One region of the Terribacillus saccharophilus genome, then DNA from elsewhere that is predicted to be linked to it. Evidence: a T-box and tRNA genes for the amino acid it is inferred to sense, from the RefSeq annotation. Region 1 holds a T-box; the other holds one or more tRNA genes.
The links. The T-box of region 1 lies ahead of leuS (leucine--tRNA ligase). A T-box ahead of a tRNA ligase gene usually reads a tRNA of that ligase, here a tRNA-Leu.

Region 1 (3,432 bases):
CCACCGATATATACATCAACCGGCAACCATTTTTTCAGTGTTTCAAAATCAGCAAGCTTCTCTGGATTCTTCGGATCGATATAACGAAGGAAGTACCAGCAGCTGCCTGCCCATTGAGGCATTGTATGTGTTTCGCGTTTCCCTTTCTTGCCTGTTTCAGGATCAGTGACATTCACCCAATCCGTAATATTTGCAAGTGGAGATTCACCTGTACCTGATGATTTAATTTCATCGGTTTTCGGCAAAACAAGCGGAAGCTCTTCCTCCGGCACACTTGTCATTGTGCCATCTTCCCAATGGATTACAGGAATCGGCTCACCCCAGTAGCGCTGACGGCTGAAAATCCAGTCACGCAGACGGTAGCTGATTTTTTTCGAACCTTGTTTGTTTTCTTCCAGCCAAGCGATTGCTGCAGAAATTGCTTCTTGTTTATTCATACCATCAAGGAAATCAGAATTGATATGTGCTCCCTCTCCAGTATAAGCTTCATTTTCTATATCAGCACCTTCGATGACTGCTTTTATCGGCAAATCGAAAGTCTTCGCAAATTCATAGTCGCGTTCATCATGCGCAGGTACTGCCATGATAGCTCCGGAACCATAGCTCATAAGTACATAGTCTGCGATCCAGATCGGCATTTTTTCGCCATTAACTGGGTTGATTGCATACGCACCAGTAAAGACACCTGTTTTCTCTTTTGCAAGATCTGTACGCTCCAAATCACTCTTCGCTGCCACTTCTTGTTTGTAGCTTTCAACTGCTTTCTGCTGCGCATCAGAAGTAATCTTATCAACTAGCGGATGCTCTGGAGACAGTACCGCAAATGTAGCACCAAACAAAGTATCCGGACGAGTTGTAAACACATCAAAACTTTCCTCAGTTCCTACTATACGGAAAGTCACTTCTGCACCTTCCGAGCGTCCGATCCAGTTGCGCTGCATTTCTTTCAAGCTATCTGGCCAGTCAAGTTCATCCAAGTCTTCCAAAAGGCGATCGGCATAGGCAGTAATACGAAGTACCCATTGCTTCATTGGCTTGCGGATAACAGGATGCCCGCCGCGTTCGCTCTTTCCGTCGATAACTTCTTCATTGGAAAGTACAGTACCAAGAGCAGGACACCAGTTCACTGCTACTTCATCCACATAAGCAAGACCCTTTTTATACAACTGAAGGAAAATCCATTGTGTCCATTTATAGTATTCTGGATCTGTTGTATTAACTTCACGATCCCAATCGTAAGAGAACCCAAGTTCCTTGATCTGTCTTGTGAAGGTTGCGATATTCTTTTTCGTAAATTCTTCTGGGTCATTCCCTGTATCTAGCGCATACTGCTCCGCAGGTAATCCGAATGCATCCCAGCCAATTGGATGCAGCACTTCAAAGCCTTGCATTCGCTTCATACGAGACAAAATATCTGTAGCTGTATAACCTTCAGGGTGTCCTACATGCAGACCTGCACCTGACGGATAAGGAAACATATCCAAGGCATAAAACTTTTCTTTTTCAGAGGAAGTATCTGTTTTGAACGTTTTGTTTTCTTCCCAATAAGCTTGCCATTTCTTTTCTATTTCATGGTGATTGAATGACATATCGTGTGCCTCCTGTACTCTCTTCAACTTGAACAATTCTGACCGTGAAGCAAAGAAAAAAGCCCCTCATCCCAATAATGGGACGAGAGACTTCTCCCGCGGTACCACCCAACTTTAGCGCAAATGCGCTCGCTCGACATTCCTTAACGCGGAAAACGGCAAAAAGTACTGGTAGTTCCCTTTTGCAATTATGAAGGCGAGTTCACAAGATGCCGGGACGGCTTGCACCAAAATGCCGTCTCTCTTAAGCCAAGCAGAGCTTGCTACTACTCCTTCTCCTCATCGTTCACAGTATTGTTGTGTCCAGTGTACGGAAATGCGCTGCATTTGTCAAGATTCGGCAGCTTCCGTCTGGAACACCGAAACAGCATCCTGCAATTCGCGTGTAACGCGGTCAAGCTGACGGACTGTCATTGCCAACTGTTCATAAGCACCATACTGTTCATTGGTAGAATGATGTACTACATCTATTTTTGCAGTATTTTCCTGAAGAGTACTGCTGATTTGTTCTACCCTGCCAAGAACCTCTGTACCCAATCGCTCCGATTGGACACTGCCGCTTTGAATTTGGTGCAGTCGATTCGAAATGGACTGAAACTTCTCTTCTATTTCCATAAATGAGCTTTCCATACTTTCCATAGAAGCAGTTTCTGCTTTGGCCACCTCATGACCAAACTGCACAGCTTCGGATAAACTCATCGTACCCTGGCGAATTGCTCCCACTGTTTGATAGATAGCATCAGCAGATGATTTGGACTCATCCGCAAGCTTGCGAATCTCATCTGCTACAACAGCAAAGCCTTTCCCTGCTTCACCAGCTCTTGCAGCCTCAATTGCGGCGTTTAGCGCAAGCAAATTGGTCTGTTCAGCAACCGAGGATACCGATGCTACCATTTGCTCGATCTGCTGAGAATATTGGATGAAATCTCGCAGCGACGCTTCCATCAAATCTCTGCTCTCTCCATTCTTGACCGTGAGCTGCTGCTGGTTATGTACAGTTTCCCTTCCTCGTACCGCTGCTTCTGATGCAAGCTTGCCAAGTGCGACTGTTTCGGTTGCAAAAGTACTGTTAGCACTTCCTTGCTTGTCCATTTGTTCTATTAGTGTCACCGTTTGCTGCAAATCTGTAGAAATAAGCTGCGAACCGGATGTGATTTCCCCAACGGAAGCAGCAATTTCTTTATGCAGCCCCTGCAGATTCTGATTGTCCTTATCAATTTCAGCAGACATTCCAGCTACTTCATCGCCTGCCTTTTCTATAGAGCCAATCAAGTTCTTCAGCTGTTCTGTCATTTGCCCAAAGGCTTGATTCATTTCACTGATTTCCAGACTGCCCGTCTTTTCTAACGGCTCTACCGTTAAATCACCTGCTGCAATTTGGTTCGTTCTGGACGCAAGCGCCAATAAGGGATCTGCAATCGATTTACTTGTTCTTCGAGATGTATAGTTAGTAATGAGTATGAGCAGCAGCACTCCTATAACAGAAACCACAATTACAAATGTAATCTGATTTTGCAAAGCAAGCTGTTCATCCTCATATGCTGCTGTACTATATGCGTTCGCCATATAAATATCATTCAGCAGCCCTTGAACACGGCTTGATAACCGCAGCGCATCCATCTCATTTACATTAGTCAAAAGACTCGTAACTTCCCCTTGCCAGTCATCATACTTTGCTTTTCCTGCTTCAAGATATGCTGCTGATTGTCCTTCTGATGATTGCAAAAGCTGTTTGAAGCTCGAATTGCTTTGTTCCATATAAGACCGTAAATCCGCTGCTGATGAATCGGTACGGATTGTAGTTGTATTTCTCAGTACCTGTCCGGCATTGTTCAGCTGGCTG
Region 2 (3,432 bases), 820 kb from region 1:
TTGATCTGTATTCTGTTGGTTTCAACGTTTGCTATCCCGTAAATTATTTAACTTTAATCACAATTTTCCCTTTGGCATGATGCGTTTCACTTAATTCATGTGCTTCTTGCAAAGCTTCTTCTGAAAAATCAAATACATGACCTACCTGAGGCTTAAGAGTTCCCTTCTCAAGTAATTCTCCTAATTCACTTAGCTGCTTCCCATCTGGTGTCAGCCAATAAGAGCTTGCCGTTACTTGATGTTTTTCTGCTAATGCTTCATCAGGTTGTCCCGCAATCGTTACCAGTCTTCCGCCGGGCTTTAAAACTTGGAAGCTTTTATTTAATATATCGCCGCCCATTGTATCAATGACTGCATCATAATCACTTAATTCATCTTCAAATTGCTGTGTGCGGTAGTTGATGAATTCATCAGCACCTAACTCTTTTACATATGCTTCATTTTTTTCACTCGCAGTTGTAGCAACATAGGCACCCAAATGTTTTGCCATTTGAATAGCCATACTTCCTACCCCACCAGCTCCAGCTTGGATAAGTACTTTATCACCTTTCTTGACCTTTGTATTATCCACCAGACACTGCCAAGCTGTTAACCCTGCTAATGGAATGGAGGCAGCTTCCTCAAATGTAAGATTGCTAGGCTTTTTCGCAAGTAATTCTTCATCCACTGCTGTGAATTCCGCATAAGTACCTGCAGCGGTAGTATCCGGTCGCGCGAAAATTTCATCCCCGACTTGATAATTCTTCACTTCGCTCCCAATCTCAACTATTTTACCTGCAACATCCCAGCCAAGGATAATTGGGAAGGACCAATCGAGCATCTGCTTTAAGTAACCTGCACGTAGCTTCCAGTCAATCGGATTAACTGAAGTGGCATACACCTCAACAAGCACTTGGTTTGGTTTTATTTCAGGTTTCGGCAATTCTTGCTCTACTAATACATTTTTATCGCCATATTCATTAATAATAACTGCACGCATGAAATGCACTCCCTTTTTTAAGAAATATATTTGTAAGCTTTAGTCTTGGTTCTGTCTTAAGAAGTTATTCCTTCTTGTCAGAGCTTGCTAAAAATTCAAATGAAATTCTCTGTAACCATGTATTTATTTAATACATGACTTATTTTAACCTCTAATAACTTTGAATCAAACTAAACTGCTTATAGATGGTATTTATGTTATTGATTTAAGCTCATAAGCTACTGCTATATTTAACCTAAATCCACTTATATTCTTAAACGTGCTACAACTATTGTTTTCTGATTCACGCAGATACTAGGTATCTTCGCTCTTATGTAAGTTCCAAGTATTTATAAGGTAAATCCATTAATCTAGAATACAAAAAAAGACCCTAACTTTACGTTAGAGTCTTGATTGGACAGCTTTGGCATACTGTCTAGTGATACCGGTGGCCGGGGTCGAACCGGCACTCCTTGCGGAACACGATTTTGAGTCGTGCGCGTCTGCCAATTCCGCCACACCGGCATGTCTCTTATGTATGCTGCCCTTTTCTTAAGGACAAGTTAGATTATATATGCTGCAGAAACAAAAAGCAATACAATTTTTAAAAATAACTAGTTTTTTTTGCATTACAATCTTTTTTTGAATCTAATGGCTAACTCAGGCAAAGATTTAAGATCTTTTTAAAACACGTAACTCTTATTTTACATGAATAGAATGCAATTTGGCAACTAACGACTGAGCAAATTTTAGAAAGCGCACATCCCAATAAAATTGCAATGCTTCTATTCATCGTCCCACTCATAATACATAATAGTGTGATTGCCAAATGCTCCTTACCAACTTTAAAATTCTTAATGATTTTGTATGACTGAAACCTAAAAAACTGCCGGATCCTATGTTCCAGCAGTTTCTAAACTTTTTCAAAAGCGAAGACCTTATTTAAAAGACCGATCGAATCACTTGTTTCATATAGAAAAATCGTACAACAAAGAAGTAAAATACTTGGATTACCGCAAAGCTTCCCAATACTAAAGCAGATTCAACTATTAAGTTGTAATCAAACAAACGCGATAAAGCTGTAAGTGCTACAGCACCATGAATGAGTGCCACTACAATAGGTGAGAAAAACAAAATAACAATTTGCCGGTTCACCACTTTTTTCAATTCTGATTCGGTTAATCCAATCTTGGCAATCGACTTAAATTTGCGCTTTTCTATATCAATATCCGTAAACAATCGAAAGTAGAGAAAGCTTCCAGCCGAGACAAAGAACACAATGCCGATAAATAAGCCAATAAATAATATCGGTCCATACGCTTTATTAATTTCATAAATGGAGTGATCAACTGAAAATACTTTATGCTCTATTTGCTCCTCTAACTTTTTTCCAGTTTCAATAACTTGCTCTTCATTCCCGTCATGTACATTCCATGCAGCAGTAAAATCTGTTCTTACTGGAGTTCCAAGCTGATCATAAGTGTTATCATTCACAACATAATAACCAGAAAAGCCTAGCCCTACAGCAGACTTCACTGTGTTACTTGGCAAAATTTCCTGTCCGTTATCCAGCTGAACGCCGGATGCCATCAATACTTCACTAGCTTTCTGTCCTTCCATGATTACCGCATCACTTTGTTCCATAATGATTGCCTCATTTTCCTTTGGGTGCAGTTTATTCTCATCGATTAATGCGGCAAAACGGTTATAATCAGAAGCTTTCACTATCAATACAGGCGATTCTTCCACAGAGGTATTATAAAATGCCAAGTCCGTGGATTCCATATCTGCGTCGATTTTCTGTTCATCTAAAATTGCATTGATTTTATGCATATCTTGCTCAATCACTTCGTCACTTTCGTCCAAAAAAGGACTATACGTATACGTATATGGATTCATCTCTTTTACTCCCTTTGTAAGATAAGATTGAAACCCATATAATGTCCCAATAGCACTAAAAGCTACGGTTGATATAATCGCTACCATGAAAAAGGTTCTAGCGTTATCTTTCATTCGGAACGATAAGTCACCAAATAGCAGTATGTTGGTCTTACGCCAGAAGATTGATTTATTTTTTTTCAGAAAACGAATACAATAAACACTTAATTGCGTAAACAAGATATATGTTCCCAGCGTCACCACGATAATGACTGGAATCATTACAAAGACAACACTGGCACCTTTAACATAAACAGAAGTACCATATCCTGCAATTAACAGAATAACCGCAAGGATAGATAAAATAATAGAGGCCTTCGGTTCTCCTTTGGACTTCTTATCTCCTTTAATGAGATCGACCAGTTTATTTGTACGTAAAACGAACGCCACCAAAACCGATATACAGAAAAAGAGAAAGATAAAACTGATAAACGTTATTACAATAGCCATTACTGGGAAATAAAAATCAAGAGATGCATCAATGATTAATATATTCTCAGCAAGTAAAAGGATGGATTTTGCAAATACTAGTCCTA

Region 2: it has a tRNA-Leu gene. The T-box ahead of leuS (leucine--tRNA ligase) is inferred to sense a tRNA for this amino acid. The anticodon was not compared.

The regions. Positions count from the first base shown of each region.
Region 1 is NZ_CP008876.1:3,405,949-3,409,380, reverse strand. Features, by position in the region: gene leuS (leucine--tRNA ligase) at 1-1,589, opposite strand, end outside; T-box leader at 1,665-1,878, opposite strand; gene GZ22_RS16955 (methyl-accepting chemotaxis protein) at 1,920-3,432, opposite strand, start outside.
Region 2 is NZ_CP008876.1:735,684-739,115, reverse strand. Features, by position in the region: gene GZ22_RS03890 (NADP-dependent oxidoreductase) at 44-979, opposite strand; tRNA gene GZ22_RS03885 (tRNA-Leu) at 1,402-1,483, opposite strand; gene GZ22_RS03880 (ABC transporter permease) at 1,901-3,432, opposite strand, start outside.